Regions from separate parts of the Kribbella sp. NPDC051137 genome, predicted to be linked through region 2. Evidence: riboswitches for the same ligand, from Rfam matches in the RefSeq annotation. Region 2 holds a riboswitch; each other region holds the start of a gene.

Region 1 (9,450 bases), on a different contig from region 2:
CGGCGGGGCGGACGACGCCTGGGACGCGGGTGCGCTGGCATCGCTCGACATCCCGTTGATCCAGGGGCTGGCGCTGACCTCGACCCGCGAGCAGTGGCTGGAGAGCGACGCGGCCGTGAGCCCGCTGGACGCGGCGACGCAGGTGGCGATCCCGGAGTTCGACGGGCGGCTGATCTCGGTGCCGTTCTCGTTCAAGTCGTACGACGCCGACGGGCTCGCGCGGTACGCACCGGACGCGGAGCGGTGCGCCCGGCTCGCGGGGATCGCGGTCGCCCATGCCCGGTTGCGGCACGTGCCCGCGGGCGAGAAGCGGCTCGCGCTGGTGCTCTCGTCGTACCCCACCAAACATGCGCGGATCGGGAACGCGGTCGGCCTCGACACCCCGGCGTCCGCGGTCCAGCTGCTCGGCCGGCTGGAAGCGGCCGGGTACGACCTCGGCGGGCTCGACCTGAGCGAGCTGCAGGGGGCGGACGGCGCCGACGGACTGATCCACCGGCTGATCGCCGCCGGTGGGCACGACGCGGACTGGCTGACCGACGAGCAGCTGGAGAACGCGGTCGCGAAGGTGCCGCTGTCGACGTACGCACAATGGTTCGGGCGTACGCCGGAATCGTTGCAGACGGCAATGACCGAGGCATGGGGTGCGGCACCGGGTGAGCTGTACGTCGACCACTCGGGTGCCGAGCCGGCGATCGCGCTGGCCGCCTTGCGGTTCGGGAACGTGGTGCTGATGATCCAGCCGCCGCGCGGGTTCGGCGAGAATCCGGTGGCGATCTACCACGACCCGGACATGGCGCCGTCGCACCACTACCTGGCGGCGTACCGCTGGCTGGAGGCCTCCCCGGAGGAGGGCGGCTTCGGCGCGCACGCCGTCGTCCATCTGGGCAAGCACGGGACGCTGGAATGGCTGCCGGGCAAGGGGATCGGGATGGCGGCCGACTGCGCGCCGGACGCGGTCCTCGGGAACCTGCCGATGGTGTACCCGTTCATCGTCAACGATCCCGGCGAGGGCACGCAGGCGAAGCGGCGGGCGCACGCGACGGTCGTGGACCACCTGGTGCCGCCGATGGCGCGGGCCGAGACGTACGGCGACATGGCGAAGCTCGAGTACCTGCTGGACGAGTACGCGACGGTGTCGGCGCTCGACCCGGAGAAGGTGCCGACGTTGCGGGCGCAGATCTGGACGCTGATCCAGGCAGCGCAGTTGCACCACGACCTGCACACGTCGGACAAGCCGTCGGACGAGGAGTTCGACGAGTTCGTGCTGCATCTGGACGGGTATCTGTGTGAGATCAAGGACGTGCAGATCCGGGATGGGTTGCACGTACTGGGCGGTGCGCCGACCGGCGAAGCACGCGTCAACCTGGTCCTCGCCGTACTGCGGGCCGGGCAGCTGTGGGGTGGTTCGTACTCGATCCCGGGGCTGCGGACCGCGTTGGGCGAGGCGTTCGGGGTCGACGAGGCCGCGTTGCTGGCAGATCCGGGGGCAGTTGCCGAGCTTGCCGAGCTCGCGACGCTCGCCGACCTGCCCGCGGTGAGCGGCGCGGACGGGGTGGATCTGCTGGAGGCCGTCGCGCGGAAGCTCGTCCTCGGGATGGAAACGCTCGGGTGGGACGAGACGAAGGTTCCGGTGGTCGTCAGCGAGGTGCTGGGCCGGGACTGCCCGGAGGTCGAGCGGTCGCTGACGTTCGCGGCGACCGAGGTCGTGCCTCGGTTGGGCCGGACCGGGGACGAGTTGGCGAACGTGCTGCGGGCGCTGGACGGGCGGTTCGTGGAGGCCGGGCCGTCGGGGTCGCCGACCCGGGGCCTGGTGAACGTGCTGCCGACCGGGCGGAACTTCTACGCGGTCGACCCCAAGGCGATTCCGAGCCGGAACGCGTGGGACGTCGGTGTCGCGCTGGCCGACTCGCTGCTCGCCCGGCACCAAGCGGAGACCGGGGAGTACCCGCGGTCCGTCGGGCTGACGATCTGGGGTACGTCGGCGATGCGGACGCAGGGCGACGACCTGGCCGAGGTGCTCTGGCTGCTCGGGTGCCGTCCCGTCTGGGACGAGGCGTCCCGGCGGGTGACCAGCTTCGAGGTCGTCGGGCTGGAGGAGCTGGGCCGGCCACGGATCGACGTGACGATCCGGATCTCCGGGTTCTTCCGGGACGCGTTCCCGCACGTGGTCGCGCTGCTCGACGAGGCCATGCGTACGGTCGCCGGCCTGGACGAGCCGCCGGCCGCCAACTTCCTGCGCGACCACGTCCAGCAGGACGTTGCCGCAGGCAACGACGTACGGCAGGCGACGGCCCGGGTGTTCGGCTCCAAGCCCGGCTCGTACGGCGCCGGCCTGCTGCCGCTGGTCGACGCCCGGAACTGGCGCACCGACGCGGAGCTCGCCGAGGTGTACGCCGTCTGGGGCGGGTACGCGTACGGCAAGGACCTCGACGGCGCGGAGGCCCGCGGCTCGATGGAACGCGCGTACGCCCGGATCCAGGTCGCGGCCAAGAACGCCGACACCCGCGAGCACGACATCATGGACTCCGACGACTACTTCCAGTACCACGGCGGCATGATCGCGATGGTCCGGCACCTGACCGGCGCGAACCCGAAGGCGTACGTCGGCGACTCGGCGGTCCCCGCGCAGGTGAAGACGCGGACGCTCGAGGAGGAGGCGAAGCGGGTGTTCCGCGCGCGGGTGGTGAACCCGCGGTGGATGGCGGCGATGCGGCGGCACGGGTACAAGGGCGCGTTCGAGATGGCGGCGACCGTGGACTACCTGTTCGGGTACGACGCGACCGCGGGGGTGGTGGACGACTGGATGTACGAGTCGCTGACCACCGAGTACGTCGCGGACCCGGAGATGGCGGAGTTCTTCCGGAAGTCGAACCCGTGGGCCCGGCACGGCATCGCGGAACGGCTGCTGGAGGCGGCGCAGCGCGGACTCTGGGCGGAGCCGTCCGACGAGGCACTGGAGACGCTGCGGAGTGCAGTCCTTGAGACGGAGGGTGACATCGAGGACCGCGCCTGATTGGGTAAACGTATGCCACGGGTCTTGATCACGAACGACGACGGTTACCTCGCACCCGGGATCCGGGCGCTCGCACCGGCGATCGCCGAGCTCGGGTACGACGTACTCGTGGTCGCGCCGCTGCTCGACGAGAGCGGTGTCGGATCGGCCCGCGCCGGGATGGTGGGCCGGCCGATCCGGACCGTGTCGGACGAGGAGAACGGCGTCACGTACGTCGGGATCGAGGGGACGCCCGCGGGCGCGGTGACGCTGGCGGTCCTCGGTGCGTTCGGGCCGGTGCCCGATCTGGTGCTGTCCGGGATCAACCGCGGGCTCAACATCGGCGACTCGATCTTCCACTCCGGCACCGTCGCGGCGGCGCTCACCGCGTCCGGCTACGGTACGTCGGCGGTTGCCGTCAGCATCGACTCCGAGGACCCGCGGCACTGGCCGACCGCGGCGGCCGTCGCGGCCGAGGCACTCGGCTGGGTCGAGTCCGAGCCGGCCGGCACGGTCCTGACGATCAACGTGCCGGACCGCCCGCTGGACCAGTTGGCCGGTGTCCGGCACGCGTCGCTGGCCCCGCTGAAGCGCTCCCGCCTGATCGGCACCACCGGCCCGGGCGGCGAGCCGATGATCGCGCTCGAACCGCCGCGCCCGAACCCGATCCCCGGCACCGACGAGGCGTTGCTGGCCGAGGGATTCGTCACAGTGACACCGATCGTCGGCATCCGCGAGGTCGCCGACGACGACGCCGCCACTGCCCTCGCCAAACGACTCACCCGCTGAGCCACCGATGAAGCTCAGCACCGCGGAGTACGGCGCCCCGGACGCGCCGCCCTTGCTGTTCATCCACGGCCACGGCGGCGGGTATCACTACCAGCGCTGCCAGGCAGACCTGCTCGCTCACGACCTGCGGCTGATCGCGCCGGACCAGCGCGGCGTGCTGCGGACTCCGCTGCCTCCCGGTGAGACCGTGAGCCTCGACCTGCTGATCGCGGACTTCGAGGAGTTGCGGGCGGACCTGGGCATCGAGCGGTGGACGATCCTCGGCCACTCGGCCGGCGGCAACTACGCGGTCGAGTACGCGATCCGGCATCCGGACGCGGTGAACGCGGTGATCTTCGACTGCCCGTGCTGGGACTTCGACGCGAACGACCGTCATCGCCTGCCGATCTTCGCCCGGTTGTACGACGAGCTCGGTGACACCGAGGCGGCGGACCGGTGCCGCGAGCTGGCCGCCCTACCGCGGCGGCTGACGCCGGCCGACGGCAGTGTCGAGCTGGCCTTCGGGCTGGGCGAGCGGTTCCAGGACCTGTCGTTCCACGATCCGTCGCGGCGGGCCGAGTTCTTCGCGCTCGGGGAGCAGGGCGGGTTCAGCGACGAGGAGTGGGCGCGCGGGAACAGCCACCTGGTCACGCTCGACGAGCTCTACACCTCGAAGCTCGAGCGGCTGGCGTTGATGCCGCAGCCGAGTCTGCTGATCGAGGGCGTGGACGACCTGGCCACCGACCCGGTGTCCGTCCGGACCTATCGCGAGACGGTCCCGCGCGGGCGGACCGTCACGTTCGAGCGCTCCGGTCATTTCCCGCACTTCGAAGAAGCAGTCCGGTACGCCGCGGTGGTGCGGGCCTTTGTCCTGGAGGTCACACAACGCCCGTGACAGCTACCCGGCAGCTCCGTGGCATGATCGGGGCGACGGTTGTGGAGGAACACCGGTGCGAGTCCGGGGCGGTCCCGCCACTGTGACCAGGTCTGTGCGGTTCTGACAGAGCCTGGAAGCCAGGACATCCGCGGTCGTCCGCCGGACCCGCACGTGCGGTCCCGGCGTACCAGCCGTAGCGGGCGTGGACACCCGCTCGACGAAAGGGCGACCGCTGATGCGGGCTGCAGTGCCGAACTCTTTCCCCTTCACCGCGGTCGTCGGGATGGACGAGCTCCAGCTCGCGCTGGTCCTGGCCGCGATCTCGCCGGCGATCGGCGGGGTCCTGATCCGCGGCGAGAAGGGTACGGCGAAGTCGACCGCCGTCCGGGCGCTGACCGAGATCCTGCCGCCGCTGGACGTCGTACCGGGCTGCCGCTTCTCCTGCGACCCGGAGCGGCCGGACCCGACGTGCCCCGACGGTCCGCACGCGGGGGAGTCCGGCACTGCTCAGGACGTGAGCGCCGGGCACGTGGCCGGTGGGCGGGCTGTGCGTCCCGCTCGGTTGGTGGAGTTGCCGGTCGGGGCCACCGAGGACCGGGTGCTCGGGTCGCTGCACCTGGAGAAGGCGCTCGCCGAGGGCGTCACGGCGTACGAGCCGGGGCTCCTCGCGGCCGCGCACCGCGGGCTGCTGTACGTCGACGAGGTCAACCTGCTGCACGACCACTTGGTCGACGTACTGCTGGACGCCGCCGCGATGGGCCGGGCGACGGTGGAACGGGACGGGGTGTCGGTCACGCATCCGGCGCGGTTCGTGCTGGTCGGCACGATGAACCCGGAGGAGGGCGAGCTGCGGCCGCAGCTGCTCGACCGGTTCGGGCTGACCGTGGACGTGGTCGCCAGCCGGGATCCCGCCGTACGGGTCGAGGTGATGCGGGCGCGGCTCGGGTACGAGGCGGACCCGGACGGGTTCGTGGCCCGGTACGACGGCCCGCAGCGGGAGCTGGCGGAACGCATCGTGAAGGCGCGCGACCTGCTGCCCGAGGTGATCCTGACCGACGCGGCACTGCGGCAGATCGCGGAGATCTGCGCCTCGTTCGACGTGGACGGGATGCGCGCCGACCTGGTGACCGCTCGTACGGCGGTGGCGCATGCCGCCTGGTCGGGTCGTACGGTCGTCGAGGTCGAGGACGTCCGCGCCGCCGCCAAGCTCGCGCTGCCGCACCGGCGGCGTCGGAACCCGTTCGACGAACCCGGTCTGGACCAGCAGCAGCTGGAAGAAGCCATCAACAACAGCACCCCACCCGACGAGGACCCGGACCCCGACGGTTCGGGCGGCCCCGGTGGAGCCGGAGGACCGGGCGGACCCGGCGGAGGAGCAGAGCCCGCCGACGGCGACTCGGACCCCACGAACGGCGCCGCCGAGCCGAGCGTGCACGAGAGCGCGCACCGCGAAGCGGCCGAGCCGGGCGTCAACGCGGGCGGGCAGCGCGAGGACGTGGTTGCGAGTACGGCGCCGTACAAGGCCCGGTTGTTGAGTGTTTCTGCTGCTGGGGCCGGGGTGGCCGGGCGGCGGTCGCGGGCGTTGACCGAGGTGGGGCGGGTCGTGGGGGAGCGGGCCCGGGTCGGGCGGGAGTCCGGGCGGCCGCATGTGCTGGGGACGGTGCGGAGCGCGGCGCCGTACCAGAAGGTTCGGGGCCGCAGCGGACCTGGGCTGGTGGTGCGCGCGGACGACGTGCGGCTCGCGGTCCGCGAAGGACGTGAAGGCAACCTCGTGCTGTTCTGCGTCGACGCATCCGGCTCGATGGGGACCAAGAAGCGCATGGTCGAGGTGAAGACCGCGATCGTCTCGCTCCTGCTGGACGCGTACCAGCGCCGCGACACGGTCGGCCTCGTCACGTTCGCCGGCCCGGAGGCGACGGTCGCGCTCCCGCCGACGGGCAGCGTCGAGACCGCCGTACGGCGCCTCGAATCGCTCCCCACCGGCGGCCGTACCCCGCTCGCCGAAGGCCTCCTGCGAGCCGCCGACGTACTGCGGATCGCCGCCGTCCGGGACCCCCGCCGACGCCCGCTCCTCGTGCTGGTCACCGACGGCCGCGCGACGTACGGCGACAACGCGTTCGCCCGCGCCCGGCAGGCGGCCGGTCAGCTCGCGCAGCGCGGGATCGCCACCGTCGTGGTCGACTGCGAACCGCGTCGCGGCGTCCGGCTCGGCCTCGCCGCGGAGCTCGCGGCCGATCTCGGTGCGGAGTACCTCGACCTCGGAGACGTTGCCGCCGGCAACCTCATCCGCACGGTCACCGAACGGAAGGCGGCCTGAGATGCCGAAGGGACAACCGGTCGCCGTACCGGAGGACGGTCTCACCACCCGCCAGCGCCGCAACCGGCCGCTGCTGATGGTGCACACCGGCGCGATGAAGGGTAAGTCGACGGCCGCGTTCGGGATGGCGTTGCGGGCCTGGAACCAGGGCTGGAACATCGGGGTCTTCCAGTTCGTGAAGAGCGCCAAGTGGAAGGTCGGCGAGGAGACCGCGTTCAAGGCGCTCGGCTCGGTGCACGAGGCGACCGGGCAGGGCGGGCCGGTCGAGTGGCACAAGATGGGCGAGGGCTGGAGCTGGTCGCGCAAGGCCGGCACCGAGGAGGACCACGCCGCCGACGCACTCGAGGGCTGGCGCGAGATCCAGCGCCGGCTGGCCGCGGAGACGCACGACCTGTATGTGCTGGACGAGTTCACGTACCCGATGAAGTGGGGCTGGATCGACGTCGACGAGGTCGTCGAGACGCTGACCGGGCGGCCGGGCCGTCAGTACGTCGTGATCACCGGCCGCGACGCGCATCCGAAGCTGCTCGCGGCCGCGGACCTGGCCACCGAGATGACCAAGCTGAAACACCCGATGGACACCGGCCAGAAGGGCCAGAAGGGCATCGAGTGGTGATCCCGCGGGTGGTGGTCGCCGCGCCGTCGTCGGGCGCGGGGAAGACGACGGTCGCGGTCGGGTTGATGGCGGCACTGCGGCGGGCCGGGCACACGGTGGCCGGTTTCAAGGTCGGGCCGGACTACATCGATCCCGGGTTCCACGCGATCGCCACCGGCCGGCCGGGACGCAACCTCGACCCGATGCTGTCCGGGGAGGAACGCATCGCGCCGCTCTTCGCCCACGGCTCCGCCGGCGCGGACCTGGCCGTCGTCGAGGGGGTGATGGGGCTGTACGACGGTGCGCTCGGCACGGAAGGTTTCTCGTCCACCGCGCACGTCGCGAAACTCCTCGCGGCACCGGTGATCCTGGTGGTGGACGCGTCCGCGGCCGGCCGCAGCGTCGGGGCTGTCGTACAGGGTTTCGTTGCCTATGACACCGAAGTACGGATCGTCGGCGTGATTCTCAACAAGGTCGGCTCCGACCGCCACGAGGCCGAAGTACGCGCGGGGGTGGCACCCACCGGCGTACCCGTCCTGGGTGTCCTCCGTCGGGACACCCGCCTGACCGTCCCCAGCCGCCACCTGGGCCTGGTGCCCGCCGGCGAACAGCGGACCCAGGCAGAGGACGCGGTAGCCGCCGCAGCAGAACTCGTCCACCAAGGCGTGGACCTCGAAGCAGTAGCGGCCACAGCCCAAGCCGCCCCACCCCGGCAAACCACCCCGTGGATCCCGAACAGCCCCGCGGCAGTTCTCGGGCGGCGGCCGGTGATCGCTGTTGCGGGTGGTCCGGTGTTCTCCTTCCACTACACCGAGACGACCGAGCTCCTGACCGCGGCAGGCGCCGAGGTGGTGACCTTCGACCCGCTGATGGACAAGTTGCCCGAAGCAACCGCCGGCCTGTACCTCGGCGGCGGCTTCCCCGAACTGCACGCCGAAGCCCTGTCCGCGAATGCCGGCCTCCGTGAACAGGTGGCGACCGCAGTATCGGACGGCCTCCCCGTGATCGCCGAGTGCGCCGGCCTCCTCTACCTCTGTCGCGAGCTCGACGGCCACGAGATGACCGGCGTACTCCCGGCAACCGCCACCATGACGCCGCGCCTCACCCTCGGCTACCGTACGGCGGTCGCCGCCGCCACGACGGCGTTCTTCGACGAGGGCCGCCGGGTCCGCGGCCACGAGTTCCACCGGACCGCGATCACGCTCGACCAGGACGTCCGTCCCGCCTGGCACCTCCCGACGGGCACCGAAGGCGTCACGCTCCCACACGTGCACGCGTCGTACCTGCACCTGCACTGGACCGCCACCCCGGACGTCCCGGCCCGCTTCGTCGCGGCCGCCCGCGAGTACGCCGGATGAGCCTCGTCGTCGGAGTGGGCCTCCGATCCGGTACGCCGTACGCCGAACTCGCCGCCGCCGTCGCAGCGGCCGTGCAGGACCTCCCCGGCGAGGTCCGCCTGCTTGTCACCCTCACCGGCCGCGAATCCGAACCCGCCCTGCGGCAGTTGGCGGATCACCTGCACGCCGAACTGCGTACCTTCACAGCAGGTGAGCTCGCCGACCAGCCGGCCCCGACCCCGAGCGCCCAGGTCGCCCACCTGAAGACCACCCCCAGCGTCGCCGAAGCGGCCGTGCTGGCGACCGGCGCCGAACTCTTGGTCCCCAAGCACAAGACCCCCAACACCACCATCGCAGTAGGCCGGCTGCCAGCCGCGGCGACCTCGGGCCGAGCCGGCTACGACGTGCGGGAGCGTGAGGTCGTGCAGCGGGTGATTGCCGAGCGGCGGGACGTGCGGCGGGGTTTCCTCGACGTGCCGATCGACGGCGAGGCGCTGACGCGGGTACTCGAGGCGGCGCACCGGGCGCCGAGTGTGGGGCTCAGCCAGCCCTGGGACTTCCTGC
Region 2 (9,450 bases):
GACGATCCAGGTGCCGCTGGACTACACCAAGCCGGCCGGCCAGACCATCGAGTTGCGTGCCCGGAAAGTGCTGGCGAAGGACCGCGGCGGCCGGATCGGCACGCTGTTCATCAACCCGGGCGGGCCGGGCGCGAGCGGGCAGGAGTTCGCGGCGCAGGCGCCGATGCTGTTCGGGTTGCCGGTGCTGCGGAAGTTCGACGTCATCGGCTGGGATCCGCGCGGGGTCGGCGAGTCGACGCCGGTGAAGTGCCTGGACACGGCGCAGCTGGACGCGATGATCGCCGCCGACGGCAGCCCGGACAACGCGGCCGAGATCGCCGACCTGGACAAGCAGTCGAAGACCTTCGCGGCCGGCTGCGAGCAGCGGTCCGGCCGGTTGCTGCCGCACGTCAACACGAAGGACGCGGCCCGGGACATCGACGTACTGCGGGGCATCGTCGGCGACCCGCAGCTGTACTACCTCGGCATGTCGTACGGGACGTATCTGGGCGCGACGTACGCCGAGGAGTTCCCGAAGAACGTCGGCCGGATGGTGCTGGACGGCGCCGTCGACCCGGCGATCACCTCCGAGCAGATGGGGATCGAGCAGGCGAAGGGGTTCGACAAGGCGCTGGACGCGTTCGCGGAGGACTGCGCGCAGCGGTCCTGCAAGCTCGGCAGCAGCAAGGAGGAGGTGCTCGCCAAGGTCGACCAGCTGATCAAGGACAGCGACGAGCACCCGCTGCCGGGTGACGGGCAGCGGCAGGTCACGCAGGCGCTGGTGATCCTCGGCATGGTCTACCCGCTGTACCTGAAGGACTTCTGGCCGCGGCTCGAGGACGCCGTCGCGGCGGGGTTGTCGGGCGACGGGAGCCCGTTGCTCGCGCTCGCCGACGAGTACACCGACCGCAAGCCGACCGGGTACGCCGACAACTCGAACGAGGTGCAGATCGCGGTGAACTGCAGCGACCGCCCGGACGCCACCTCGATCGCGCAGATCAAGGCGGAGATCCCGAAGTTCAAGGCGGCGTCACCGCGGTTCGGGGAGTTCATGGCCTGGTCGTCGGTGTCCTGCGCGAACTGGCCGGTGAAGCCGACGAACACGCCGCACCCGATCAAGGCGGCCGGCGCGAAGCCGATCATGGTGCTCGGGACGACCCGGGACCCGGCGACGCCGTACGAGTGGGCGGTCGGGCTGGCGCACGAGCTGGAAAGCGGTGTCCTGGTCACCCGCGACGGCGACGGGCACACGGCGTACCTCTCCGGAAACGCCTGCGTGAAGAACGTCGTAGAGAGCTACCTCGTACAGGGCAACACCCCCGCCGCCGACATCAAATGCTAGTTGGGCCGGTTGTCGCCCGGTGAGACCGGCAGTTTGAGGGTGTCGACGGCGTGTTGGAGGACGGCCCGGAGGCCGGTTTCGTCCTGTGGGCGGCCGCCGACGGTGATCTCGACGGCGGACGACTTGCCGCCGTCCAGCGAGATCCAGCGCGACAGGCCCATCCGCGGCCCGCGGGTCCTGTCGACGTACGTGTAGACGAGCAGGCCGTTGTCGCGGCTCAGCACCTTGAGGTCCTTCTCGTCGATGCTGCGCTCGCGGTTCCGCACGAGCTCGTCGGGGCTCTGCTTGCTGCCGCGGGTGTCGAACCGGAGCTGCCAGACTCCGGTCGGGTCGAGGAACTTCGGCCGGGTGCCGCTCTGCGCGCTCTTCCAGCCGGTCGGTACCTCGGCCGAGACCGGGTCGTTGTCGGTGCCGAAGTTCTGTACGACGTACTGCAGCCCGTCCGCCTGCAGCCCGTTGCCGTGGGTCGGCGTACTCGACGGGGTCGGGCTGATGATGCCCACCGGCTCGTCGTGCGCTGCGAACGGGTTGCCGCCGTTGACGACGACGACGGTGCCGAACGCGACGACACCGACGGTCATTCCCGCCAGTGTCATCAGCAGCGCCTGGTGCCTGGGCGTGAGCATCCCGACCTCGCTTCCCTCTCTCCGGGCTGATTATCCCCGACGAAAGGGGCGTCTCCGCAAACCGCCGCGTACGCTGGCACGTCGTGGAGACGTCAGACACCGCTTTCCAGCAGGCCTTGCAGCGTTACGACGACGGTACGGCGGAACGCGCCGACCTGAAGCTGCTCACCAAGGCGTTGCTGAACCGCCTGGTCGCGAAGGCGCCGGGGCACGCGGTCGAGGTACGGATCCCGCCGTACGGCGCTGTCCAGTGCATCGAAGGCCCGCGGCACACCCGGGGTACGCCGGGCGCGGTGATCGAGATGCCGCCGGAGCTGTGGATCGAGGTCGCGCTCGGCCGGACGAGCTGGGCGGACGCCCGGATGTCCGGAAAACTCCGCGCCAGCGGCGAACGGACGGACCTCAGCGCACTGCTCCCGCTGACAAACAGCTGAGCCGCGGCGCCCCGAAGGACACCGCGGCTCAGACCTGAGGAGATTCTCAGCTGACCCAGACCGTGGTCCGGCCGTAGATGACCGCGAGTTTGCCGTCGTTGCGCATCTGCAGCACGGAACCCCGACGGGTGGTCTTGGTGGCCCACAGCGGCTTCTTGGCGGCGCTGTAGACGACGAAGTTGCCGTCGGTCTGCATCGTGGCGAAAGCACCCTTGCTGATCGTCTTGGTGCTCCAGATCGGCGTCTTGCCGTACTTCACGATCACCAGGTTGCCGTCGGCCTGCATCTGCGCCCGGTATACCCGGTTCTGCGAGTACAGCGCGACCGGCCAGCTCAGAACGCGGCCCGGGTTCAGGGTGACCATCACCATGTAGCGGTCCCAGACCGGCTTGCGCCGGACGTTGTAGATCACCAGGTTCGAGTCGTTCTGGACGTTCAGGATCGCGCCGGTGCTGCCGGCCGTACCGCTGGCCCAGACCACGGTGCGGCCGGAGATGACGACCAGGTTGCCGTCGGACCGCATCATCAGCGTGGACGCCTTGCGGTTGGTCATCGTGGCCCAGATCGGGGTCCGGCCCTTGATCAGGACCGCGTTGCCGTCGGTCTGCATGACGAGCGTGTAGACCTTGTTGAGCGAGCGGAGGTACTGGCCGGGCTTCAGGTACTGCCCCGGACGCAGCAGGCCGCCCGACGGTGTGGCGGTGACAGCGGTGGCAGCCGTCTGCGCCGCGGGGGCGGCGTGCGCGGCCGACGGAACAAGCAGGGTGGCACCGGCCGCCGCAGCTACGGCGAGGCTGGCGAGCAGCCGGGTGCCGGCCGACTTGATCGAGATCATGCGGTTTTTCTCCGATTCCCGAGGATGGCCGGGTCCGTTCCCGGCCGCCGAGATTGACGCCGTGGGCAACCAATCGGTTGTCACGCTAGGACGGACCCGGGGTCGCTTCCGGTTCCTTTCGATGCTGGTGGAAAGGCTGGCGGAAAATCAGGTTCGTCCGTAGCGGTCGGACCTGTCACCATGTTGCGGTGGCAGCAAGTCTTCGCTCGCGGCTGGCCCGGTTGCGTGTCGATCTGACCCCGTGGCGTGGTTCCCGCGACTTCCGCATCCTGCTGGTCGCCGGCTCGGTCTTCTTCCTCGGCGGCATGGTCGGGTACGTCGCACTCCCGTACCAGCTGTACCAACTCACCGGGTCGAACTTCGCGGTCGGCGCGATGGGTCTGGTGACGATCGCACCGCTGGTCGTGTTCGGCCTGTACGGCGGTGCCCTCGCGGACCACGTGCAACGCCGGAAACTGCTCGTCGGCACCGGCATCGCGCAGGTCGTGATCTCCGCACTGATGGTGACGAACACGCTGCTCGCGCATCCGCAGGTCTGGCTCATCTACGTCTGCGGCGCACTGAACGCGGTCGCGTCGTCGCTGCAGCGGCCGTCGCGGGAAGCGCTGCTGCCGCGGGTGGTGAAGCACGAGGAGATCCCGGCCGCGGTCGCCCTGAGCTCGCTGACCTCGCAGATCGGGCAGCTCGCCGGTCCGGCGCTGGGCGGCGTACTGGTCGGGTCTGTGGGCGTGACCTGGGCGTTCTCGGTCGAGCTGGCCGGGATCGTGTTCGCGACTCTGCTCTACGCCCGGCTGGGCTCCTACCGGTCGCGGGAGCACGCCACGGCGCCGAGCCTGCGGGCGATCGGCGGCGGCATCGTGTACGCGTTCCGCCGCAAGGACCTGCTGGCGACGTACCTGGTGGACATGGTCGGGATGTTCCTCGCGATGCCGATCGTGCTGTTCCCGGCGTTCGCGACCGATGTATTGAAGGAGCCCAAGCTGCTCGGGCTGCTCTACAGCGCGGAGGCGATCGGGGCGATGTGCGCGTCGCTCACCAGCGGCTGGGCGAAACACGTCCATCACCAGGGGAGGGCGGTCGTCCTCGCGACGATGGGCTGGGGTGCCGCGGTCGGGATCGCGGGGCTGGCGCCGAACATCTGGTTCGCGATCGGGTTCTTCGCGCTGGCCGGCGCCTGCGACATGGTGTCGGTGCTGTTCCGGTCGGTGATCTGGAACCAGACCATCCCGGACGAGATGCGCGGGCGGCTGGCCGGGATCGAGATGCTCGGGTACTCGCTCGGTCCGCTCGGCGGTCAGGCCCGGTCCGGCCTGGTCGCGGATCTCACCACGGTCCGGACCGCGATCGTCAGCGGCGGCGTGCTGTGCGTCGCGGGCGTGATCGCGACCTCGGCCTGGCTGCGCGAGTTCTGGCGGTACGACGCCCGCACCGACGAACACGCCGTCCGCGAAAGAGAGCTCCGCGCGGCCGGTTAGGCTCAGTGGCATCATGCGTACCTTGATCGCCGCCGGGCTGGCCGTCGTCCTGCTTGCGGGGTGTGGTGGTCACGGGCAGGAGACCGCGCCGAGTGTGGCGCCGCTGGTGTCGGTGAGCGGGTTCGACACCCCGTCCGCGACGCCCTCGGACACGCCGTCGCCGACCGCGTCGGCGACACCTGCCGAGACCGCGTGCACGCAGATCGACGAGACGTTGGTCCGGACCACGCTGGCCGTGCCGGTGGTGAAGATCGAGCGACAGAACCCGCCGGCCGAGCTCGACATCCCGTCGTACGACGTCTGCCAACTGAGCCTGAGTACGGCGTCGAACGGGCCGGTGCTGCGGATCGGGGTCTCGGTGCTGCAGGCAACCGCGGCGACGCTGGCGGCGGCCCGGAAGGCGTACACCGCGCACCGGCGCGAGCCCGCCGTGACCGCGAACGTCGGCGCGGGCGGGTACGGGACGAGTCAGTTCGTGGTGTTCCTGCTCGACGGCAGGCTGTACAAGATCTCCGGGCCGCAGGCCACGCTCGCGAAGTACGTCGTACTCGGCCAGGAGGTCGCGCGGCTGGCGCCGGAGCTGCCCGCGCCGGCGCTGGAGATCACCCGGCCGGAGTGCGATCGAGGTTCGGACGCGGCCGAGCAGGTGATGGGCGTGCCGGCGACGGCAAGGCGCGACGGGGAGACCCTCGTCGGCGATCCGGTGTGCGGCTGGATCACCGCGACGAGCGTGCTGTACTCGACGGTCCGCCGGGAGACGGATGCCAAGGCGTTGATGGCGCCGCTCCGCAACGCCCCGACCTCGCAGTCGATCCCGCTCGGCGACGAGGGGTACATCGACACCGCGACCGGCCGGACCACGATCCGGGTCGGCGACGACAAGCTCGTCGACCTGGTCCCGCTGCCGGCCCGCGCGCTGAACCCCGACCTGATGACCCAGTTCGCGCTTGCGCTCTCGTCGCTCTACACCCACTGAGCCGGGTGCTATGGTGACCGCGCCGTGGTGTTCGGGAAGCCGGTGAAGTACCGGCGCGGCCCTCGCCACTGTGATCGGGATGTGCACCTGTCGTACCCGTGAGGGGACCACTGGCCGTGTGAGCGGCTGGGAAGGTCAGGCCGGTGGACGCGGTACCCGTCAGCCAGGAGACCGGCCACGGCGCTGACCCGTCCACGAGGTGCTGGAGGAGCGGTCCGCTCATGGCCGTCGTACGTGTGCTTGCTGTTGCCCTGTCGTTGAGCCTGCTGGCCGGCTGCGCGCCGTCCGCCGCGGAGAGCCGTGGGGCCGCCACCACGGTGAAGAACTGCGGGATCGACGTCTCCGTCGACGGCCCGCCGAAGCGGGTGTTCGCGGCGTACCAGCCGGCGATCGAGCTGGCCCACGCGCTGGGTATCTCGGACCGCCTGGTCGGTACGGCGTACCTCGACTCCCAGGTACTCCCGGAGTACGCCGCCGCGCAGTCGAAGGCGAAGTACTTCAAGAACCTGCCGAGCCGCGAGGAACTGCTCAGCCTGAACCCGGACTTCGTGCTGTCCGGGTTCAACGACGTGTTCAGCGCGGGCGGGAGCGACGCGAGCTTCGGCAGCCGGAAGAGCCTCGCCGACCTCGGGGTGCGGACCTGGATCTTCAGCCCGCTGTGCCCGACCGCGGACGGCAAGGGCGACGAGGCGATCGACCCGGCGACGGTCTCGATGGACAACGTGTACGCCGACCTGCGCGATCTCGGCCGGCTGTTCGGCGTCTCGGACCGCGCGGAGCAGGTGATCGCCGACCAGAAGAAGCGGATCGCCGCGGTCTCGGCCGCCGTCAAGGATGCGCCGCGTCCGACGGTGGCGATCGTCCGCCCGGGGCTCGAGGGCGGCGGGATGACCGTGTCCGGCGGCCCGGACTTCGGTACGGTGCTGATCCGCCAGGCGGGCGGCGTGAACGCGTTCGCGGACCTGACCTCGAAGCGGAACGTGAAGATCAGTGTCGAGGAGTTCATCAAGCGCGACCCCGACTACGTGCTGATCAGCGGATGCTGCGACGCCTCGCTGACGGCCGCGGACTCGGAGCCGGACGTTCGGAAGATGCTCGCCAATCCGGCGTTCGCGAATCTGAAGGCGGTGCGGTCGAAGCACGTGATCCCGTGGCTGTTCGCGAACCACTCGGCCGGGGTGCGCGGCGCGTACACCACGGAGAACCTCGGCCACCTCTTGCACCCCGATCTGGTCAAGTGAAGCGCGCGACCGGTCTGGTCGCGGTGCTGGCGGTCGTCGTCGTGCTGTCCTTGTGCGTCGGTGACCGCTGGATCGGGCCCGGGGAGGTCTACCGGGCGCTGGCGGACTTCAGCGGCAGCGACAGCGATCGGGTGGTCCGGTACCTCCGGATGCCGCGGACCGTCGCGGGCGTGCTGGTCGGCGCCGCGTTGGGGCTGTCCGGTGCGGTGATGCAGGGCGTCACCCGGAACCCGTTGGCCGATCCGGGGATCCTCGGCGTGAACGCAGGTGCCGCGGTCGCGGTGGTCGCAGCGATCGGGCTCTTCGGCATCCACAGCCTGACCGGTTACGTCTGGTTCGCGATGGTCGGCGCGCTGGTGGCCACGGTGGCCGTCTACCTGGTCGGCACGGTCGGCGGGATGACGCCGGTGAAGCTCGCGCTGGCCGGTGCCGCGGTCTCGGCGCTGCTCGGCTCGATCACGTCGGCGGCGACGCTGATGGATCTCTCGACGCTGAACGAGTACCGCTTCTGGGTGGTCGGTTCGTTGTCCCTGGCTGACGAAGGCGTCGTCGCCCAGGCCGTACCGTTCGTTGCTGTCGGCATCGTCCTTGCGCTGGCGCTCGGGCGCTCGCTGAATCCGCTCGCGCTGGGCGACGACTTGGCGCGGGCGCTCGGCACCCGGGTGCTTCTGGTCCGCGTACTGGCCGGTCTCGCGGTGGTGGTGCTGGCCGGTACGGCGACCGCGATCGCGGGCCCGATCGGCTTCCTCGGGCTCGCCGTACCGCACGTCGCGCGGTTGGTGGTCGGCCCGGACCAGCGCCGGATCCTGCCGTCCTCGATGCTGCTCGCGCCCGTCGTACTGCTGCTCGCCGACATCCTCGGGCGGATCGTCGCACGCCCGGCCGAGTTGCAGGTCGGGATCGTCACCGCGCTGATCGGCGCGCCGCTGTTCATCGCGCTCGTCCGGCGAACGGCCGCATCGTGAGGGTCGGTGTGCCGGCGTCCGTGCTGACCGTCGTCGTCGGCGCGTACGCCCTGACCCGCGGCGACTACACGCTGTCGATCGCCGAGGTACTGCGGACCTTGTCCGGGCACGGCACCTTGATCACGTACGACGTGGTCGTCGGCAATCGGCTGCCCCGGGTCCTGACCGGGATCGGCGTCGGGGCGGCGTTCGCGATGTCCGGCGCGATCTTCCAGCGGCTCGCCCGGAATCCGCTGGTCAGCCCGGATCTGATCGGTGTCAACGCCGGCGCCGCGCTGGCCGCCGTACTGATCATCACCGTGATCGGCAGCGGCTGGATCCCGCTCGGCGCGCTGCTCGGATCGTTGCTGGCGGCAACCAGCGTCTACCTGCTGGCGTACCGGAACGGGGTGTCGGGGAATCGGCTGGTGCTGGTCGGCGTCGGGGTGACGGCGATCGTCGGGGCGTTGACGGCGTACCTGCTGACGCTCGCGGACATCTACACCGCGAAGAGCGCGTCGATGTGGCTCGCCGGAAGTCTCGCGGGGCGGTCCTGGACGCACGTCGTACTGATCGGTGCGACGCTGGTGGTCGGGACGCCGGCGGCCGTGCTGCTGACGCGGCAGTTGCGGCTGCTGGAGCTCGGCGACGACGTGGCGCGAGCGCTCGGCGGGCGGGTGGAGTTGGCGCGCGGGGCGTTGATCGCGCTCGGCGTAGGGCTGGCGGCGTTTGCGACGGCGGCGGCCGGGCCGGTGGGGTTCGTGGCGTTGGTGGCACCGCAGCTGGCTCGCCGGTTGGTTCGGCGGCCCGGGCTCGTGGTGCCGGGGGCGATCGGGGCGTTGCTGGTGGTCGCGTCGGACCTGCTGGCGCGGACAGTGGTCGCGCCGACCGTGCTGCCGGTGGGGGTGGTGACCGCGTTCCTCGGAGCGCCGTACCTGCTGTATCTGTTGACCCGTCCTACCTGACCTTCGCGATGGTGGCGATCGCGTCGGCGATCTCGGTCGGGGTACGGGCGGCGTACCCGAGGACCAGGCCGGGCGCGTGCGGGAGTTGGCAGTGCCAGGACAGCGGGTGGCATTTCACGCCCGCCTCCAGGGCGGCCGCGGCGAGCGCGACGTCGTCGCCTTCGTCGAAGGTGATGGTCAGGTGCAGGCCGGCGGCGGCGCCGTGGATTGTTGCTGTCGGCAAGTGGGTGCGGATCGCGGCGACCATCGCGTCCCGGCGGGTCCGGTGCCGGCGGCGGAGCAGGCGGAGTTGGCGTTCGAGTTCGCCGGACTCCATCAGCTGCGCGAGCGTGAGCTGCGGGAGGACCGCGTTGCCGAGATCGGCCAGGCGCTTACGGCCGACCACTTCTTCCTTGTACTGCGGGGGCGCGAGCATCCAGCCGATCCGCAGCGCGGGTGCGAGCAGCTTGGAGACGCTGCCGAGGTAGAACACCTGCTCCGGGAGCATCGCGCGGAGCGCCGGCACCGGCGGGCGGTCGTACCGGTGCTCGGCGTCGTAGTCGTCCTCGATGATCAGGCCGCCGTCGCCGGCCCACTGGACGAGTTCGCGGCGGCGCTCGCCGTCGAGGACGACCCCGGTCGGGAAGTGGTGCG
Region 3 (9,450 bases), on a different contig from region 2:
GGAGCTCCTGGACCGGCTGCGCGCGATCGACGCCGCGACCCCCGACGACTGGCCCGACGTACTGCGGGTCGTCGAACTGCTGCACAGCCTCAACTCCCCCAGCGCCGCCCGCCGCCAGCAGGCCGTCCTCGCGCCCACCGACGACGAACTGCCGACGGAGATCCTCGCCGCCGCCCTCCTCACCGAGTCCGACCCGAACGTCGCCGGCGCTCTGCGGTGGGCGCTGGCCCGCTCCACCGACGACGTACTGGCCGCGTTGACACCCGCCCTTCGCTCGGCCGACGTCACCATCCGCCGACGCGCCGTCGTCGCGATCGCCGAGATCTCCACTGCTGACGCGGTCCCGGTACTGACGGCCGCGCTGAAGGACCCCGACCTCGCCGTCCGCAAGCACGCCGCGCTGTCGCTCGGCGCCCGCGGCGAGCGATCCGCCGTACCCGCGTTGGTTGCCCTGATCATCGAAGGCGCCAACGACGTCGACGCCGCGGAGGCCCTCGGCACCCTCGCCGCCGACCCCGGCACCGCCACGCACATCCTCACCACCCTGACCCACAAGCTCCCGCGCAGCTCACCCGAGGCCCGCCTCCGCCTGGTCCAGGCCCTCGGCGAACTCCCGCCGTCCGTCACCCACGACACCCTCGTATCGCTGACCCACGACGAGCAGACCCCCGTAGCCCTCACCGCGAAGGCGCTGCTTCGTGCCTTTGAGAAGATGAGCTGATGGAGCCAGCACTTGTCCCGGAACTGCTTGTCGAATCGGTTGCCGAGAGCATTGACTTCTGGTGCGCGGCTTGTGGGTTCGAGATCCTGTACGAGCGGCCTGAGGAAGGATTCGCGTACGTCGTACTCGGCGACGCACACGTAATGCTCGAACAGGCCGGCGTCGGACGGAACTGGGTCACCGCGCCGCTGGAGCGCCCGCTCGGGCGAGGCATCAACCTGCAGATCGCCGTACCGTCGATCGTGCCAGTTGTGGAAGGGCTGCACCGGGCCGGGCGGCAGCTGTTCATGGAGCCGGAGACCAAGTGGTACCGGACCGATCGCGGCGAGGTCGGGGTAGAGCAGTTCCTTGTGACGGATCCGGACGGGTACCTGCTCCGCTTCCAGTCACCGGCGAACATGCTGGAGATCAACGGCGAACGCTTCCAGATCTCCACCCGCCCAGGCCATCCCGGCACCTACGACTACACCTGGCTCACCGGCCCCAACCCCAACTACGGCTTCACCGAATCAGGCCCTGCTGCCCCTACTCGCACCGACATGGACCATCGCCGCGCGATCGCGTCGTTCCTCGCCGGCATCAACCCCTTAACCGGCTACCTCGACTGATCGCAGCCATACGAGGGCGTCGTGCCGCGGCTGCAGGCAATCCCACCCAACAACACCCGCGGACACGACAGATTCCACCCGACGGGCACCACAGGTACGACGAGCACGAACGCCAGCCCACATGCGGCGAGCACCGCACGTACGGCGGACACAATGCGTGCCGCGAGTTCCGCAGTACGACTGGTCGCCGCGAGTACAGCGGCCGCCACACCTACCACGCGAACTGCAGGTGCTGCGGCTGGTACGGCACGCACCGCGAGTATGGCGAGCGCCGCTGCCTCCGCAGTACGACGAGTGCGGCGCGGAGAACGAGTACCGCAGGTACGGGCGCACAGCTGGCGCCGCGAGTACCGCAATCACGGCGAGTGCGGCGGCTGCCTCGCCGTCGAGTACCGCGGCATACGGCAGCACACCGAACACGGCCAGCACGACGGACACCGCCAGTACGACGGGTACGACGGGTACGACGGGTACGACGGGTACGACGGGTACGACGGGTACGACGGGTACGACGGGTACGACGGGTACGACGGGTACGACGGGTGCAGCCGGCATGACGTGTGCGGCCGGCGGCGGATGTACCGCGAGTACGGCGGCCACCACACGCACCAATCGTACGGCAGGTGCTGCGGCAACTGCGGCACGTACCCGCGAGTGTGGGGGGCCGCTGTCTCCGCAGGTACGACGGGTGCTGCGGGGTGAGCGCACGGTAGGTGCCGCGGGTGCCGCAAGCACGGCGGGGTACCGCAGTTGCCTCGCCGTCGAGTACCGCAGGGTACGGCGGCACAGCGAGTACGGGCAGTACGACGGCGTCTCAGGCACGGCAGGTGCCTCGTGTCCCGTAGGTACGGCGGATACCGCGGGGTGTGGCGGCTGCCGCGCGCGACCAGTGCCGCGGTGGTGCGCGTATCGAAGGTGCCACGCGCACGCAGGTACCTTCGCGTACGCAGCACGGCAGGCGTCGCGGGAGTCGCGGGCATGCCCGAGCGTCGAGCGCGGGTGGGTGGGGACCCGCGCTCGACGGGTTGGTGGGGTGTTGCCCGAGGTTGGTCGGGGGTCAGATGGTGGCGAAGGAGGGTGGGCCGGTGGCGGGGTTGGTGGGCGTGCGGTCGCCCCAGACGGCGAAGCGGGCTGCTGCGGTGAGGGTGGCTTCGTCGGCTGTCCAGCGGCTGGTTCGTGGGGTGGGCGTGGGTGGGTCGCCCCAGGGGTCGGCTGGTGGGCTGTCGGGTTCGGGTGGCGTGGGTCTGTTGTCGGGGTGCTCGGGGTAGGCCGGTTCGGCGCCTGGCGGGGCAGGCGTGTGCGGGTCGGCGCTGGGTACGGGTTCAGGGCCGGCCGGGCCAGCGGCCGGTGGTTGGGCGGCAGCCGTAGGTGGCGGTTGGGTGGGGGCGGCGGGTGGCTGGGTGGCGTACACCGCGGTGGGGTCGGCCCAGGCTGGGCGGGCTACGTGAACCTTGCCGTTGGTGATGGTGATGTGCCAGCGCCCGTTGTGCAGATCTACGTGATGACGACGGCACAGCAACAGCAGGTTCTCTACAGATGTAGCTCCGCCATCTAGCCAGGAGGTCAGGTGGTGGGCGTCGCACATCACCGGGGGTGCCGTACAGACCACGCAGCCGCGGTCGCGGGCGATCAGCGCGTGGCGGATGTGGCGCGTGACCAGGCGTTCGCGGCGCCCGACATCCAAAGGTTCGGAGTTCGAGCCCAGGACCAGCGGGATCACGTTCGCGTCGCACGCCATACGACGGATGGTCGCCGCGGACAGGTCGTCGCCGTACACGATCTGGCCAGTCGCGTTCGCAGTCGCCGAGCGCAGATCGTCCAGGTCGATCGTCACGGTGATGTTGGCCTTCGCGCCGTGCCCCGCGGTGTCGGTGTCCCACGCGTTCGCCGCGACGGTCAAGGCGGTGGTGAGGGCGTCGGCCTGGCGCTTGTCCCGGGGGCGGGGATCGTGGTCACCGTCGACCGTCTTGTGGGGGCGGGCGCCGGTGTGGACGATCGCGCACAGGAGCTCGGCGTTCTCGTTGGCCAGGAAGCCGCTGAACTTGACCCCGTTCTCGGCGGTGCTCAAGGTCAGCGACTCCCGCGCGTACGCCTTCTGTTCTTCGGGTTCAGGGCCGTCGAAGTCGATCCGGTTGCACAGTTCCTTGGCGGCGGCGCGCAGTTCCTTGGGCGTGTGGGTGCCGGCGAGGCCGACCAGCTGCTCCTCCGCGACGTCCAGGTTCTCGACCGGGACGCGGGGCCGGACGCGTTCGAGTTCGGTGACGATCGCCGCGGCGTGACCGGTTCGCATCAATGGGTTGTCGGTGAGGGCTGCGTCGACGGCCTTGTACTTCGGGAGGGCTCGGGCGAGGTGGACGTCGCGCCAGACTTCCGCGCGGTCTCGGCGATGGCGCAGGGTCAAGAGTTCGACGATGTCGCGGGCGCCGACTTCTTGGGCCAGGCCGTCGGTCTCGGCGCGGGCGGTCAACTGGACGCGGATACCCTCGAGGCGGTTGATCTCGGCGTCGACCTCGTCGAGGGCGGGCAGAACCTCGTGGTTGCCTAGAGCAACCACTGAGCGTCCACCGAGAGTATCCATGACAAAACTCTAGCTGGTGCCTCCGACAGTTCCAAAGCAGAATGCCCTTATTTTTAAGGAGATTAGTTATCCACAGATTCGACCACTTCTCCCCCGGTGGGCTGTGGAAATCATTCGTCGAGGATAGGTCGTGTCGTGGCGACGCCTTCGCCTCGCGCGGCTACAGCATCTGTTAGCTCTTCCGGTGTTCCCCGGCGGTGTCGCGGGCGCCGGGTTCTTGGGTCCGCCGAGAATGTCCATGCGAAGAACCCCAGCTGGCGGCACAGACAGGTTCAGAGCTGAGATCGCCTTGTTTTCAACGGGATTCGTTGAGAACGCAATCCCCGCAGAGGGGGCCTTTGTGGTTGGGGGCTGCGCGGTAGATGAGGCAGCAGCTGCGGCGGCGGAAGGGGTTGGGGGTGTGGGCGTCGCGGAGGGGCGGGAGGGCCAGAAGGTCGGTGGTGACAGTGTGGGCGCGGGTGGCGAGGGTGGGGTCGGCGTTCGAGAGGGCGGTGGCTGCGCCGTTGACGGCTGAGGCGACGTTGCCGGTCAAGATGTGGTCCGACAATTCAAAGGCTTGGGCGATCGCGGGAAGCGGTCCGTCGAAGAGTTCGCGGTGCAGGTCTCCCCCGGCCGGCGGGATCGGAGGTAGGGACAGTGGGAACGCGCCGCCGAGGACGGGCTGCCAGTGGAGGTGGTCGAGGGCGAGGTCCGGGACGCGGTCCTCGAGTACTACGGCGGCGAGGGCTGGGGAGATGATGCGGGCGACCAGGCCGAGGTGGGTCACCGAGGCGGCCACGCGTACTTCGATGGCCTCGGCGGGCTGGCCGCTTGCCGTGCCGAGGTAGGCGCGGGTGTGGGCGATGCGGTCTGCCAGGATCGCAGGATCGTCGACGAGCTCCGACAGCCGGCGCCAGGGCGGCTTCGGCGTCGGCGCCGCATGCTGTTCGACGCTGAAGAAGGGGCCTAGAGCGGCGAAGAGCGTCACACCGCGACCTGGGCGGGGCTGCGGAGCAAGCGGTCGGCGAGCGGGCCGAACACCAGGCCGATCACGCCCCAGAGCAGTACCTGCGCACCGACGGAGTACAGCCGGAACGCGTACAGCCGGTCGGCGTCGAAGCCGGGAGAGACGATCGTCCCGTGCGAGTCGGTCAGCGGGAGCGGAGTCTCGGTCGCATGCCGGCCGTACTCCTGCACGTTGGCTGCGAGATGCCCAAGCGAAGGCAGCAAGGCCATCACGATACCGATCACCACGACGTACGCCGCGAGCGCGAGCAGAGTCGCGTTCCAGTTGCCGAAGTGTGGCGCCAGACGTTTGCCCAGGGCAACGGCTCCGAGCAGGAACAGCAGTGAGCACACGACCATCACCAGGTACAGGTTGGCGCGGGCCTGGATGGTCTCCTCGTGGCCGATCGCGGGCGGGTTCGCCGGGTACTTCAGGAACGGTACGAAGTAGAAGCCGAGGAAACCGCCGACCGCGACCAGCATCGCCAGTGTCCGCGGACGAAGGCGGCCGACGCGGCCAAGGCAGATCGCGTACGCGACCGCGAACAGCGCGCCCATCGCGATCCCGAACAAGACCATGCCGACGCCCATACCGACGTTTGCCTGCACCGTCCGGCTGAACAGGTCCGGCTCGGAGTGCGTAGCTTCACGGCCGTTCTCGTAGTCGATCGCGGCCTGGATCTGCGGCTCCGCGAAGATCCGCGCGAACCCGAACGCGACCAGGCCACCGGCTCCGCCGGCCAGCAGGCCGCGGAGGATCAGTTGGCGCTCCATCTCAGTGGCAGGGAAAGCCGAGGAAGTGCCGCGCGTCGTGCACGAACTCGTGGACGTGCAGGTCCTTGCCGAAGATCGAGTACGCACCCTGGTCGACGCCGATGAAGTAGTACGCCAGGAATGCCAGGACCGCCGTACCGACCAGCCACAGCGCAGCCTTCGACACCGGCAGAACGACCGCGGTCGTCGGCGCAGACAGATCACTCACGTGAAGCCTCCTTCAGGGGATCGTGCGTCCCGCTATCGGTGGAGCATCGCGACGGCGAAGTATCTGACTTGCCGGACCAGTCCGGCTCACAGTGGCGCGACCGTGCCGAATTCCCATCGGCTTCCTTGCGCCGTCACTGTCTGGGAGCGTACGGATCCCGCCCCTGAACGTCAACCGACGAACGTACGAAGCTCCTTGACGAGCTCGACACTGGCGTCGTTCTCGATCCGCCGGGTGGACACACTTTCCACGTTGAAACCGAACGGGAGGCCCCGCTCGCGGCAGTACGTCGACAGCGTGCGGGCGATCGCGACGCAGTGCGCGTACGAGTCCGCGACCGGGTCGACGGAGTGAACCAGTTCGTTGCGGAGCCACCGCGGTACGCGAACGCCGAGCCAGGCCAGGAACTCCAGCGTCTTCACCGAGCCGCAGATCGACAGCGTGAACACGATCGGCACCGGCTCGACGTTCTCGGCGCGGCACAGGTACAGGTAGTCCGACGCCAGGTCCATCGCGGCGCCGACGTCGTAGATGATCTGCGTCACGAAGAACGAGCAACCGCTGCGCTGCTTCCGGAGCAGCCGGTGGTGCTCGTCCAGGCGGGACGAATGCCGTTCGGGGATCGTCACGCCGCCGAGCGGCAGCGCCGACCCGGAGCGCTGCCACAGGTCGTACGCGGCCGGTAGCGTCGTCCGTACGTCGGCGGAACTCGTCGGGGCGCCGACCATCACGGTGCCGAGCCGGCCCGGGGTACGCCGTACCCAGGAGTCCAGCTCGGCCTCGGTGTACTTGCCGACCGAGCGGTACACGATCGTCGGCCGGTCCCACCAGGACAGGTGGTCGGCGAGGAAGTCCGCCGGATCCATCGTCGGGCTGAACGGGAACGGCCGCTCCTCCGGGATCCGCTCCGCCTCGTCGTCGATGTCGTAAAGGATCAGCGCGTCGATGTCGAGCTGCTCGAGCCGGGTCCGTGTCACCGCGGTGAAGCGTTCGAGCGCGTCCGGGGCGATCGAACGCCGGGGCGGCGTCATCCCGTACAGCAACAACTCCGTAGGACGGCCACTCCCGAGCAACGTAGACAGATCGTTCACCGCGTCAGCTTAAAGGAGGACAGCAGGCGGCATACGAGGTAGACGAGGAACGAGATCGTCGTGATGTACGGGCTGATCGGCACCGAACTGCCCGCGGACAGGAGGATTCCGCCGACCGAAGCAGTGACGGCGAAGGCGATACTCAGCAGCGGTACGACGATCGGCGACGACGAGACCCGGAGGGCCGCTGCGGCCGGGGTGACCAGCAGCGAGAGGACGAGCAGAGCTCCGACGATCTGCACCGAGACCGCGACCGCGAGGCCGAGCAGGATCATGAAGACGATCGACAGCACACCGACCGGGACGCCGCGCGCGGCGGCGACGTCGGCGTCGGTGCTTGCGAAGAGCAACGGTCTCCACACCAGCACCAACCCGGCCGCGACCAGGACCGAGATGACGATCAGCGACTTCACCTGCGGGTCGTCGATCGCCACGATCTGCCCGGTCAGCAGGCCGAACTTGTTCGCCGCCCGCCCGTGGTAGAGCCCGAGGCACAGGATCCCGAGCCCGAGACCGAACGGCATCAGTACGGCGGTCACCGAGTTCCGGTCCCGCGCCCGCGCACCCAGTACGCCGATCAGCAGCGCCGCGACGAGCGACCCGACCAGCGCCCCGGTGACGACGCTGACGCCGAACAACAGCCCTGCCGCGGCTCCGGCGAACGACAGCTCGCTGACGCCGTGCACCGCGAACGCCATGTCGCGCATCATCACGAACACCCCGATCAGCCCGCCGACGACGCCGAGCACGACGCACGCGATGATCGAGTTCCTCAGCAGCGGCAGCAGTTCGGCGTACCCGGAGAAGTCGAAGATCGCGCTCATCGCGCACCGGCCGGTTCGTGGTGCTGCTCGGGGATGCCCGCGACCAGGATCCGCCCGTTGTGGCGGATGACCTCGACCTGTGCGTCGTACAGGTCGCTCAGTACTTCCGTGGTCAGCACCTCGTCCGGCGTACCGATCCGGAACCGCTGGTTCGCGATGTAGAGCAGCCGGTCGACCTTGTCCAGGATCGGGTTGATGTCGTGGGTGACGAACAGGACGCCGAGGTCCAGCCGCCGGCGGGCGTCGTCGACGAGATCGCTGACCAGCCGTTGGTGCGGCAGGTCCAGCGACAGCAACGGCTCGTCGCACAGCAGCAGCCGCGGCTCGGCCGCCAGCGCCTGCGCGATCCGCAGCCGTTGCTGCTCGCCGCCTGACAACGACGACACCGGGGTGGATGCGTACGCCTCCGCCCCGACCGACGACAGCAGCTGGTTCACCCGCTGCCGGCGTCGCCGCGACGGTAGCGGCACACCCCACCGGTGCCCGTCCACGCCGAGCGCGACCAGGTCCCGGCCCCGCAGCGGTACGCCGTCCTCCGCGAGCCGTTGCTGCGGGACGTACCCGATCCGCCGGTCACCGCGACGGACCGGCGTACCGAGGAAGGTCGCGGAGCCGGACCGGAGCCTGAGCTGTCCGAGGATCACCTTGAGCAGGGTGGACTTCCCGGATCCGTTGGCACCCAGTACGGCGATCAGCTCACCGCTGTGCACCTGCAGGTCGAGACCGTCCCAGAGTGTGCGGGACCCGAAGCCGACCGCGGCCTGCTCGAGGGTCAGTACGTCGCTCATCGCCCGAGCGCGGCGCCGACCGCATCGAGGTTCGCGGTCATCCAGCCGATGTAGTCCTTGCCGTTCGGGAGCGTCTCGGTGACCGGCACCACCGGGATGTTGTTCTGCTTGGCGGCGTCGAGCAGCTTCTGGGTCTCCGGGCCGCTGGTCTGCTCGTTGTACGCGAGCAGCTTCACCTCGTGCTTGCTGTACAGCTGCAGCGTCGCGTCCAGGACCTTCGCCGGTACGTCGCTGCCCTCCTCGATCGCCTCGCTGAACTCGGCCGGCGTCTTGTTCTGCAGGCCGACCGCGTCGAGCAGGTACACCGGCACCGGCTCGGTGATGCCGACCGGCTGCCCGGCGTACTTCGCCTTGAGCGTCGCTTCCTGTCGCACCAGGCCGTCGAGCTTCTGCTTCAGCGCGGCGGCATTCTGCTGGAAGGTCGACGCGTCCGCGGGCGCGGCCTTCGCATACGCCTGCTCGATCCGGTCGACGACCTTCACCACCGAGGGGAAGTCGTACCAGACGTGCTCGTTGCCCGTCCGGCCCGAGATCGTGACCGCGTTCAGCACGGTCGCGGACGAGTTCTTCGCGGTCTTCAGCATCCGGTCCATGAAGTCGTCGTAGCCGCCGCCGTTCTCGATCACCACCTGCGCGCCGGCCACGGCCGCCTGGTTCCGGGTGCCGGCCTCGAACTCGTGCGGGTCGGCGTCCGGGCTGGTGATGATCGAGGTCACCTCGACCTTGTCGCCGCCGACCCGGGCGGCCAGGTCGCCCCAGACGTCGGTCGACGCGACCACCTCGAGCTTTCCAGGAGCTGAGCCGGCGGCGGCTTCGTCCTCCGACGAGCAGGCGCCGGCCCCGAGGGTCACAGCGGCAACGACAGCGGGCAGAA

What was found. Region 2 has a riboswitch for cobalamin ahead of AB0M51_RS28440 (ABC transporter substrate-binding protein). Riboswitches for the same ligand answer to the same signal wherever they lie in the genome.
Region 1: linked by a shared signal. The riboswitch ahead of AB0M51_RS05725 (putative cobaltochelatase) and the one ahead of AB0M51_RS28440 (ABC transporter substrate-binding protein) in region 2 are both predicted to bind cobalamin.
Region 3: linked by a shared signal. The riboswitch ahead of AB0M51_RS37485 (CbtB-domain containing protein) and the one ahead of AB0M51_RS28440 (ABC transporter substrate-binding protein) in region 2 are both predicted to bind cobalamin.

What each region holds. Positions count from the first base shown of each region.
Region 1 is NZ_JBFBBI010000001.1:1,211,906-1,221,355, forward strand. It holds gene cobN (cobaltochelatase subunit CobN) at 1-3,013, shown strand, start outside; gene surE (5'/3'-nucleotidase SurE) at 3,026-3,781, shown strand; gene AB0M51_RS05720 (alpha/beta hydrolase) at 3,789-4,655, shown strand; cobalamin riboswitch at 4,650-4,806, shown strand; gene AB0M51_RS05725 (putative cobaltochelatase) at 4,873-6,954, shown strand; gene cobO (cob(I)yrinic acid a,c-diamide adenosyltransferase) at 6,956-7,570, shown strand; gene AB0M51_RS05735 (cobyrinate a,c-diamide synthase) at 7,564-8,907, shown strand; gene bluB (5,6-dimethylbenzimidazole synthase) at 8,904-9,450, shown strand, end outside.
Region 2 is NZ_JBFBBI010000005.1:506,059-515,508, reverse strand. It holds gene AB0M51_RS28470 (alpha/beta hydrolase) at 1-1,321, shown strand, start outside; gene AB0M51_RS28465 (hypothetical protein) at 1,318-1,947, opposite strand; gene AB0M51_RS28460 (sterol carrier family protein) at 2,031-2,381, shown strand; gene AB0M51_RS28455 (hypothetical protein) at 2,428-3,216, opposite strand; gene AB0M51_RS28450 (MFS transporter) at 3,405-4,691, shown strand; gene AB0M51_RS28445 (hypothetical protein) at 4,705-5,667, shown strand; cobalamin riboswitch at 5,676-5,862, shown strand; gene AB0M51_RS28440 (ABC transporter substrate-binding protein) at 5,889-6,908, shown strand; gene AB0M51_RS28435 (iron ABC transporter permease) at 6,905-7,873, shown strand; gene AB0M51_RS28430 (iron chelate uptake ABC transporter family permease subunit) at 7,870-8,817, shown strand; gene AB0M51_RS28425 (PLP-dependent aminotransferase family protein) at 8,810-9,450, opposite strand, start outside.
Region 3 is NZ_JBFBBI010000007.1:445,402-454,851, reverse strand. It holds gene AB0M51_RS37515 (HEAT repeat domain-containing protein) at 1-721, shown strand, start outside; gene AB0M51_RS37510 (VOC family protein) at 721-1,329, shown strand; gene AB0M51_RS37505 (hypothetical protein) at 1,483-2,031, shown strand; gene AB0M51_RS37500 (DUF222 domain-containing protein) at 2,387-3,907, opposite strand; gene AB0M51_RS37495 ((2Fe-2S)-binding protein) at 4,203-4,874, opposite strand; gene AB0M51_RS37490 (CbtA family protein) at 4,871-5,665, opposite strand; gene AB0M51_RS37485 (CbtB-domain containing protein) at 5,667-5,873, opposite strand; adenosylcobalamin (AdoCbl) riboswitch at 5,922-6,010, opposite strand; gene AB0M51_RS37480 (5,10-methylenetetrahydrofolate reductase) at 6,044-6,964, opposite strand; gene AB0M51_RS37475 (metal ABC transporter permease) at 6,961-7,788, opposite strand; gene AB0M51_RS37470 (ATP-binding cassette domain-containing protein) at 7,785-8,576, opposite strand; gene AB0M51_RS37465 (zinc ABC transporter substrate-binding protein) at 8,573-9,450, opposite strand, start outside.